DNA from 4 places in the Streptomyces sp. NPDC053069 genome. Region 2 is predicted to be linked to each of the others. Evidence: riboswitches for the same ligand, from Rfam matches in the RefSeq annotation. Region 2 holds a riboswitch; each other region holds the start of a gene.
The links. Region 2 has a riboswitch for cyclic di-AMP ahead of ACIGXP_RS31370 (transglycosylase family protein). Riboswitches for the same ligand answer to the same signal wherever they lie in the genome.
Positions count from the first base shown of each region.

Region 1: another riboswitch for cyclic di-AMP. It lies ahead of ACIGXP_RS08745 (peptidoglycan DD-metalloendopeptidase family protein); the one in region 2 lies ahead of ACIGXP_RS31370 (transglycosylase family protein).
Region 3: another riboswitch for cyclic di-AMP. It lies ahead of ACIGXP_RS03970 (NlpC/P60 family protein); the one in region 2 lies ahead of ACIGXP_RS31370 (transglycosylase family protein).
Region 4: another riboswitch for cyclic di-AMP. It lies ahead of ACIGXP_RS33645 (transglycosylase SLT domain-containing protein); the one in region 2 lies ahead of ACIGXP_RS31370 (transglycosylase family protein).

Region 1 is NZ_JBITZN010000003.1:374,052-376,243, reverse strand. It holds gene ACIGXP_RS08750 (alpha-galactosidase) at 1-485, shown strand, start outside; cyclic di-AMP (ydaO/yuaA leader) riboswitch at 793-948, shown strand; gene ACIGXP_RS08745 (peptidoglycan DD-metalloendopeptidase family protein) at 953-1,879, shown strand; gene ACIGXP_RS08740 (SGNH/GDSL hydrolase family protein) at 2,043-2,192, shown strand, end outside.
Region 2 is NZ_JBITZN010000016.1:92,855-95,046, forward strand. It holds gene eno (phosphopyruvate hydratase) at 1-11, opposite strand, end outside; gene ACIGXP_RS31370 (transglycosylase family protein) at 319-1,020, opposite strand; cyclic di-AMP (ydaO/yuaA leader) riboswitch at 1,025-1,198, opposite strand; gene ACIGXP_RS31375 (transglycosylase family protein) at 1,381-2,192, opposite strand, start outside.
Region 3 is NZ_JBITZN010000002.1:74,025-76,216, reverse strand. It holds gene pcrA (DNA helicase PcrA) at 1-917, opposite strand, end outside; cyclic di-AMP (ydaO/yuaA leader) riboswitch at 1,140-1,310, shown strand; gene ACIGXP_RS03970 (NlpC/P60 family protein) at 1,318-2,192, shown strand, end outside.
Region 4 is NZ_JBITZN010000018.1:155,775-157,966, reverse strand. It holds gene ACIGXP_RS33650 (polyprenyl synthetase family protein) at 1-397, opposite strand, end outside; cyclic di-AMP (ydaO/yuaA leader) riboswitch at 974-1,147, shown strand; gene ACIGXP_RS33645 (transglycosylase SLT domain-containing protein) at 1,153-1,641, shown strand; gene ACIGXP_RS33640 (HAD family hydrolase) at 1,794-2,192, opposite strand, start outside.

The DNA.
Region 1 (2,192 bases), on a different contig from region 2:
TCCACCCGGCCCGGATCATGGCCGCCTGGGTCACGGACAGCCCGAACACCCAGCTCAACGGTCGGGTCAGTGGCCTGCGGTTCCGTTTCGTCAGCGCCATGGCGGGCGTGCTCGGGGTGGGCGGCGACCTCACCGAGTGGACCGATCAGGAACTGGCCGAGGCCCGGCAGTGGATCGATCTCTACAAGGAGATCCGGCCGGTCGTCCAGCAGGGCGACCTGTACCGGCTGCGACCTCCGGCCGGTGGACTGAGCGCCGTCCAGTACGTCCTGGGTGAGGAGACGGTGGTCCTCGCCTGGCTCCAGGCGCAGAGCCACGGCGAACCCGTGCCGGCGCTGCGCCTGCGCGGACTCGACCCGGCGGCGTCGTACGAATGTCGCGAAACGGGCGAAGTCCATCGCGGTGCCGTACTGCTGCACCACGGGCTGCGCGCCGGCCTCAAAGGTGACCTGGATGCAACGGTTATCCGCCTGTGCCGCATCTAATGCTTCTGCCCGAATTGGCGCCTTCATTCAAACTCGGAGTGAAATGCGGACTCATGGTCGGGTGCGCGTGAGGAGCGTCATATTCGTGACGGTGCGTGCCGCGTCATGTCCACGTAATTTCCTCGGTGAAGAGGGAATTTGAAGGGCCGTAACAGGTGGAAATGCACGGAGGGTGACGGCGAATTCCCGAATCCGATCTTCTGAAAGGCGAACGGCGGAAACCGACTGCTTGTTTCCCTGCGTCCCACCCGCTTACGTTCGCCACCGATCCGGACGGAACGCCGAATCCTGCCGCCGCCCGGAGCCCCACACACTTGACCCGTGTTCGGCAGGAGCGGGGGACCCATCAGGTACCACTGCCTGTCCGGTCTCCGCGACAGGCTCGGGGTGAAACCGTGCGCGCACGGCCGGGCAGCTCCAGCCCGAACCCGACAGCTCACCTCGCAGGCGCCGGAGAGGAATGCGCCATGCCTGGTAAGGGCAAGCACCGACGCCCCAAGACCCCGCGTCTTTCCCGCTCGATCGCCGTCGCCGGAACCGGTGGTGCCGCCCTGGCCCTCCCGCTCGTCGGAACCACCGGGGCGCATGCCGCCGGCACCGCGCAGTCCGTCTCCGCGCAGGCCGTGCAGTCCCTTCGGGCCCCGGTGCACAAGGCCGCCGCGCAGCCGGATTCCGGCGTCCGTACCTACACGGTGAAGACCGGCGACTGCCTTTCGGTGATCGCCGACGAGCAGCACGTGGCGGGCGGCTGGCACCGCCTCTACGCCGACAACCGGCAGGCCGTCGGCGACGACCCGTCGCTGATCCACCCCGGCCTGGAGCTCGCGCTCGGCAGGCAGGCCGCACCCACCCGCAGGCACGCCGCACCCACCCGCACCGAGCCCGCGGCCCCGAGCCGGTCGTCCGGCGGCTCGCACCGCTCCACGCCCCAGGCGGCCCCGGCGCCCAGGACCTCCGGCGCCGCCACGACGCCGGCCACCTCCACCGGCTTCACCCTCCCGGTCACGGGCGCCACCATCGGCACCGGTTACCACGTGGCCGGCAGCATGTGGTCCAGCGGCTACCACACGGGCGTCGATTTCGTCGTACCGACCGGCACCCCGGTCAAGGCCGTCGCCGCCGGGACGGTCGTCTCCGCCGGCTGGGGCGGCGCGTACGGCAACCAGGTCGTCCTCAGGCTGAACGACGGCCACTACGCGCAGTACGGCCACCTCTCCCGGCTCTCCGTCTCGCCCGGGCAGACCGTGACCGAGGGCCGGCAGGTCGGCCTGTCGGGCGCCACCGGCAACGTCACCGGCCCGCACCTGCACTTCGAGATCCGTACCACCCCCGACTACGGCTCCGACATCGACCCGGTCGGCTACCTCCGCGAGCACGGCGTCGCCGTCGTCTGAGGCTGTCCGTCCTTCGGCGTGTTCGCCCTGTTCCGGGTTGGCAAATCATTTAAGGGTGTCATATCTCACCGGCCGTCAACCCCTGCCTACGGTCGCGTAGGACACATCCAAAGGTGAATCATGGTCCGACGTGGCAGACGATTCGAAGAGTGACAACACATCAGTGATCGGGTCGTACGTGGCGGTGGGGGACAGCTTCACCGAGGGCGTCGGCGACCCCGGCCCCGACGGGGCATTCGTCGGCTGGGCCGACCGGTTCGCGGTACTGCTCGCGGACCGGCAGCCCGAGGGCGACTTCAAATACACCAATCTC
Region 2 (2,192 bases):
GGCACGAGCATCTCCTTCTTGGATGTGACGCTGGAAGTGCGGGGCTTGCTGCCTTACGGCTGCGCCTTGCGACTAGAGCCTAACCGTCTCCGGGGGATCGGCCACCGACCGACCGTCCCGTGGACGGGGAGGACACGCAGACGGTACCCATTGTTCACGTGCGGAACAAAGGGTGGATGCAGAGGGCACACAGAAAAGGCGAGCGGCGCACGGAAAAGGCGGGGCGCAGAAAAGACCCCGCCCCGGCGCGTACGGGGGAACACGCGCCGGGGCGGGGAGCCCGTGGGGACGGAGGGCGGACCCGAAGGCCGCTGTCGCTTACTTCAGGTGCAGCTGCTGGCCCGGGTAGATGAGGTTGGCGTCCTCGACGATGTCCTTGTTCAGCTTGAACAGCTTCTGCCAGCCGCCGGCGACGTGGTGCTTCTCGGCGATGGTGCTGAGGGTGTCGCCCGTGACGACCTTGTACTCGCCGTCGCCCTTCTTGACCTTCTTGCCGGTCGGGGTGGTGACGGTCTTGCTCGCGGACGGGGCCGTGCGCTCGGCGGAGCGGGAGGCGGCCTGCTGGTCGGAGCGCGTGGTGGTGCTGGGCGCGGTGGTCTTCGACGAGGTGGTGTTCGAAGTGGTGCTGGGCGCGGAGCCGTTGTAGGCGGCGCTCGACAGGCCCGTGCCGCAGACCGGCCAGGCGCCCTTGCCCTGCGCGGCGAGGACCTTCTCGGCGACGGCTATCTGCTGCGCCTTGGTGGCCTGGTTGGCCTGCGGGGCGTAGGCGGTGCCGCCGTACGCGGCCCAGGTGGAGGCGGAGAACTGCAGACCGCCGTAGAAGCCGTTGCCGGTGTTGATGGACCAGTTGCCGCCCGACTCGCACTGGGCGACCGCGTCCCACTCGGAGGCGGTGGCGGCGGAGGCGTTGCCGGCCGCCATCAGCGGGGCGGCGACGGCGGCGCCGGTGACACCGGCGAGCGTGATGGCGCGGACGGCCTTGGACGGACGACGGTGCTTGCCCTTGCCGGAGAACAGCATGGATCGATCCCCTCACCGACGCCTGCGAGGTGAGCTGTCGGGTTCGGGCCGGTTGAGTTGCCCGGCCGCACGCTCGCTTGCGCGAGGTGCGGCTTCACCCCCAGCCGGTGCCGGCGTCAACCGCCGGGACCGGCACTTACCTTGGGTCCCCCGCTCCTGCCCACGGCGCTTGACGCGACGACTGTTCCCGGGCAACCGCTGGCAGGATTCGGCGTTGCGACTGCCGGGGCTCGTGGTGACGAGCGGTCCTGACCGTAGACACGTGATCGGGGGAATTTCAAAGACGATCAGGGCTTCTGAGACTCATCCCACACTTTCACCGAATCGGACATCAACGGCGAAACAGGGCGTCAACTGCCGCTACTTTGCACCCTTTTCGGAACCGACTTCCAGGGTCTGACCGGCGGTGATGTGGTTCGGGTCGGCGCCGATGACGCCCTTGTTCCCGTCGTAGAGCGCATGCCATCCGCCGTCGACGCCCAGGGAGTCGGCGATGGAGGCGAGGGTGTCCCCCTCGCGCACGGTGTAGGTGTCCGCCGCACGGCCGGCATGACGGCCGGAAGAGGGGGCGCTCTGACCGTTTGTCACGCTTTCGTCCGCACTGTCACCGCGGTGACGTCCGCCACTGCTGAGCGCGCCGGTGTCGACCAGACTCCAAGAACCGGCGGGCTGCTGGTAATTGTCCGATTCGTCGGTACCGGGGGTTGCCGTCGGCGAGCTGTCGCCGCCCTGCGAGTCGCCATTGCCGGACGAGCCGGGCGTGTCGGTCTTGTCGGACTTGGGGTTGCCGGTTCCGGTGGGGCCGCCGGTCGCGTCCGGGGTCTTCGTGGCGTGGTGGCTCTGGTGCGGAGACGGCGAGGCGCCGGAACCCGAGGGGGAGCCGGAGGAATCGGGGCCCGAGGAATCCGGACCGGAGGAGTCCGAACCGGAGGCGGAGTTGGCGCCCGAGTCGGTGCCCGAGTGAGAACCGGAACCGGATCCGGAGCCGGTCCCGGAGTTGGACGCGGACGAATCCGGCAGACCGGACGAGTCGGAGCTGCCGGCCGAGCCGGAGGTGTCACCCGGGCCACCGGTGTCACCCGACCCACCGGTGTCGCCGGGGTTGCCGACGCCGGTGTCGACATCGACCGAACCGGAGTCGGAGGTCAGTCCGGAGAGCACGGCGCAGGTGG
Region 3 (2,192 bases), on a different contig from region 2:
TGTTCCCCGGTGCCGACGAGCTCCCGTACCAGCGCGTACTGGGCGTGGTTGGTGTCCTGGTACTCGTCGACCAGGACGTGCCGGAAGCGGCGGCGGTAGTGCTCGGCCACGTCCGGGAAGGCACGCAGCAGGTTGACCGTCGTCATGATCAGGTCGTCGAAGTCGAGGGCGTTCGCCTCGCGCAGCCGCGACTGGTACAGGGCGTAGGCCTGGGCGAGGGTCTTCTCGAAGCCGTCGGTGGCCTGGGCGGCGAAGTCCTCCTCGTCGATCAGCTCGTTCTTCAGGTTGCTGATCTTGGCGCTGAAGGACTTCGGCGGGAAGCGCTTGGGGTCGAGGTCCAGGTCGCGGCAGACCAGGGCCATCAGGCGCTTCGAGTCCGCGGCGTCGTAGATCGAGAACGACGACGTGAAGCCGAGCTTCTTGCTCTCGCGGCGCAGGATGCGCACGCACGCGCTGTGGAAGGTCATCACCCACATCGCGTGCGCGCGCGGGCCGACGAGCTGCTCGACGCGCTCCTTCATCTCGCCCGCGGCCTTGTTGGTGAAGGTGATCGCGAGGATCTGGCCCGGGTGCACGTGCCGCTCGGCGAGGAGGTGGGCAATGCGGTGGGTGAGCACACGCGTCTTGCCGGAGCCGGCGCCGGCGACGATGAGCAGCGGCGAGCCGGCGTGCACGACCGCGGCACGCTGGTTGTCGTTCAGCCCTTCCAGGAGGGCCGCCGCGTCGAGCGCGGGGCGGGGGGCGCCGTCGCGGTAGTAGGCGTCCCGGTCCGGCGGCACGTCGAACTTCCCGCCGAACAGATCGTCCGGAATCGACTCCGGAGCGTGATCGTCCTCGGGCGGCGGCGGGGGCTCCTCCTCGCGCCCGCGAGGGGGCTGGAGGTCCGCCAGGAAGCTGTCGTCAAAGAGGCTGCTCATCGCTCTACGAGTCTAGGGCGCCCCACCGACAACCGGTCGCCGTCCCGGCAAGATGGCCGACCGGCGAAGCGGCGGACATCCTGAGGCACGGCCCTGACGCTGCGGAATCACCCGATGACGTGGACGTGATCCCGACGCCGGATCACGAAAATGTATCGGACATATCACGCACCAACCTTCACACTAGTCACACCGGTTGGCTAGGTTGCCGTCAGGCCGCGTGCGCGGCCTCCGCCGAGTCCGGCGCGCCCGCACGGCGCCCGGAGCCGGGGACCCACCGAATCCTGGGGTGAATCGGCCGACTCCCGCCCGGGACGAGGCCGTAGGGCAACCCTTCCGAACCGCCGCCCGAACCCGACAGCTAACCCGGTAGGCGGCTCACTGGAAGGAGTCGCCTCCCTTGGCGTCGCACCGCAAGACGCGCCCCGGCGGGGCCATCGGGACGGGCCTGCGCACCCCCGCCCTCGCCACCGCCGCCCTCACCTCCATGGCCGTGCTCTCGCAGACCGCAGAGGCCACCCCGGGTACCGATCACGCCAAGCCGAGCCTGGAGGAGGTCGAGAAGAAGGTCGACGACCTCTACCGCCAGGCGGAGTCGGCGACCGAGAAGTACAACGCGGCCAAGGAGCGGACAGGAAAGCAGCGGGGCCGCGTCGACGCCCTGCGCGACGACGTCGCCCGGCGTACCGAACGCCTCAACAAGGCCCGGGAGGAGCTGGGTTCCTTCGCCGCGGCCCAGTACCGCACCGGCGCCGCCGCACCCGACACGGCCACCTTCCTGCTCGCGGACAGCCCGCAGGACTACTTCGACCAAAGCCAGCTGATGAACCGGCTGACCTCGCGGGAGAAGAGCGCGGTCGACGGCTACATCGGCGAGCAGGCCGCGACCATGAGGAAACGGCGGGAGGCAGCGGAGAGCCTGCGGACGCTGACCGACTCGCAGCACGACCTGAAGACCGCCAAGGCGACCGTCCAGAAGAAACTCGCCTCCGCGCGCAAGCTGCTGTCACAGCTGACGGCCCAGGAGAAGGCGCGGCTGGCCGCCATCGAGCGGGAGAAGCAGCAGGAGGCGGCACGCAAGGCGGCCGAGCTGGCGAAGCGGCAGGCAGCCCAGCAGCAAGCCGCTTCGTCGCCGTCCTCGTCGTCGTCATCCTCCTCCTCGTCGTCCGGATCCGGTTCGACGGGCTCCGGCTCGACCGGGTCCACGGCCCCCAGTTCGGACGGCACGAAGGCCGAGAAGGCGATCGCCTTCGCCCGCGCACAGATCGGCAAGCC
Region 4 (2,192 bases), on a different contig from region 2:
GGATCTGGGAGGCCCGGGCGAAGAGGAAGTCGCCGGTGAGGACCGCCACCGAGTTGCCCCAGCGGGTGTTGGCGCTGTCCACGCCACGCCGTACGGCCGCCTCGTCCATGACGTCGTCGTGGTACAGCGTGGCGAGGTGGGTCAGCTCCACGACCACGGCCGACGGCACGATGCCCGGCGCGTAGGGGTCGCCGAACTGGGCCGCGAGCATCACGAGCAGCGGCCGGAACCGCTTCCCGCCGGCCCGTACCAGGTGCTGCGCGGCCTCCGTGATGAACGGGACCTCGCTCTTGGTGGCCTCGAGCAAGCCTTCCTCGACAGCCGTCAATCCGGCCTGGACATCGGCTTCCAGAGCCTGGTCCCGCACGCTCAGCCCGAACGGCCCGACGACGGTCACGAGGGGTCTCCTGTCTGCTGGTGTCTGCTGGCGATTACACGGTTTGTCGATAGGTCGCTGCCATCACTCAAGTCAGCGTATCCGGTCCTCTTTCGATCACCGATAGCGCCCACCGGTCCAGCCTGGGAGGTATCGGGTCATGACCGGGATGCTTTTGATCAAGCGATATGAACGTATATTTATCGACTTAACGGGAATCTGTCCGCTTTGTCGCGAGACGAGAGGCGAGCGGAGTAACGCCTGCACCTTCCTCTCCCGGGACAACGACGGGCGCCAGGTCGCGGGTTCCGCCATCCAGTCGACCCACCTGAATCCCCCATGTCCGACTTGAAGCGTTTTGCTATTTCGTGAGTTGGGTCACGAGCACCCGTCGGCACCCCATCCCCGTCGACCCCGCCTTCTCCCCTTGGCCCACTGGCGAGTTGAGGGTTGGCAACCGCAAAGGATCAAGCGCCTCATAGGGCATAGATCAAGGTCAAATAGGACGTTGTGTGAATCCGGTACTTGTTTCCGACATGTGCTCTCGCATACGTTCCGGGCCGTCGGGCGGACGCCGAATCCTGCCACCGCCCGCATAACCATCCACGGACTCATCCGTATGGCAGGAGCGGGGGACCCAGGTAAGTCGCCGGGCCGGACGGCACACGTCGCACCGGAACGGCTAGGGGTGAAGCCGTGCCTTCCCGGGCACGGTCGGGCACCTCCCCGCCCGAACCCGACAGCTCACCTCGCAGGCGCCGGAGAGGAACTTCCCCATGCCTGCTGCCGCTCAGCACCGCCGTACCCGGAACAACCGCATCGTCCGCGCCCTCGCCGCCGCCGGTACCGGTGCCGCCGTCCTCGCCCTGCCGCTCATCGGGGCGACCAGCGCCTCCGCCGCGACCCCGGCCGCCACCACGGTCTCCACCACCCCCGCCGGTTACCCGAACACCCTTGACGGCTGGATCCGCGAGTCCCTCGCGATCATGGCCCAGAAGGGCATCCCGGGCAGCTACAACGGCATCTACCGCAACATCATGCGGGAGTCCTCGGGCAACCCCAACGCCATCAACCTCTGGGACTCCAACGCCGCCAAGGGCATCCCGTCCAAGGGCCTGCTCCAGGTCATCGACCCGACGTTCAACGCGTACCACGTGGCCGGAACCTCCTTCAACATCTACGACCCGGTCGCGAACATCACCGCCGCCTGCAACTACGCGGCCAAGCGGTACGGGTCGATCGACAACGTCTTCGGCGCGTACTGACAGCTCCGCCGGCCGGCAGGCGGGACGGACACCGGCCGCCCGGCACGCCCCCGCACCTGACGGACGGGGGCGTGCCGGGCGGCCGCCGTGCATCCTCCGGGCCTGCGCCGGACGGCCGCGTACTGAAGGGCCGGCCAGTCGGTCGGTGCCGGTCAGCCGGTCGGAAACAGTCTTTCGAGGACGACGGCGATGCCGTCGTCCTCGTTCGACAGGGTGACCTCGTCGGCCACCGCCTTGAGTTCGGGGTGCGCGTTGGCCATGGCGACCCCGTGTCCGGCCCAGTCGAACATCGGGATGTCGTTGGGCATGTCGCCGAACGCCAGGGCCTCCTCCGCGGCGATCCCGAGCCGCTCGGCGGCCAGCGCGAGGCCGGTCGCCTTGGTCACCCCGGACGGCTGCAGCTCCACGGTTCCCGGCCCCGACATGGTGACCGTCGCCAGCGAGCCGACCACCGCGCGCGCGACCGACGCCAACTCGTCGTCGGACAGCTCGGCATGGCGCAACAGCACCTTGCTGATGGGCTCGCACCACAGGTCGTCGCGCCGGCCGAC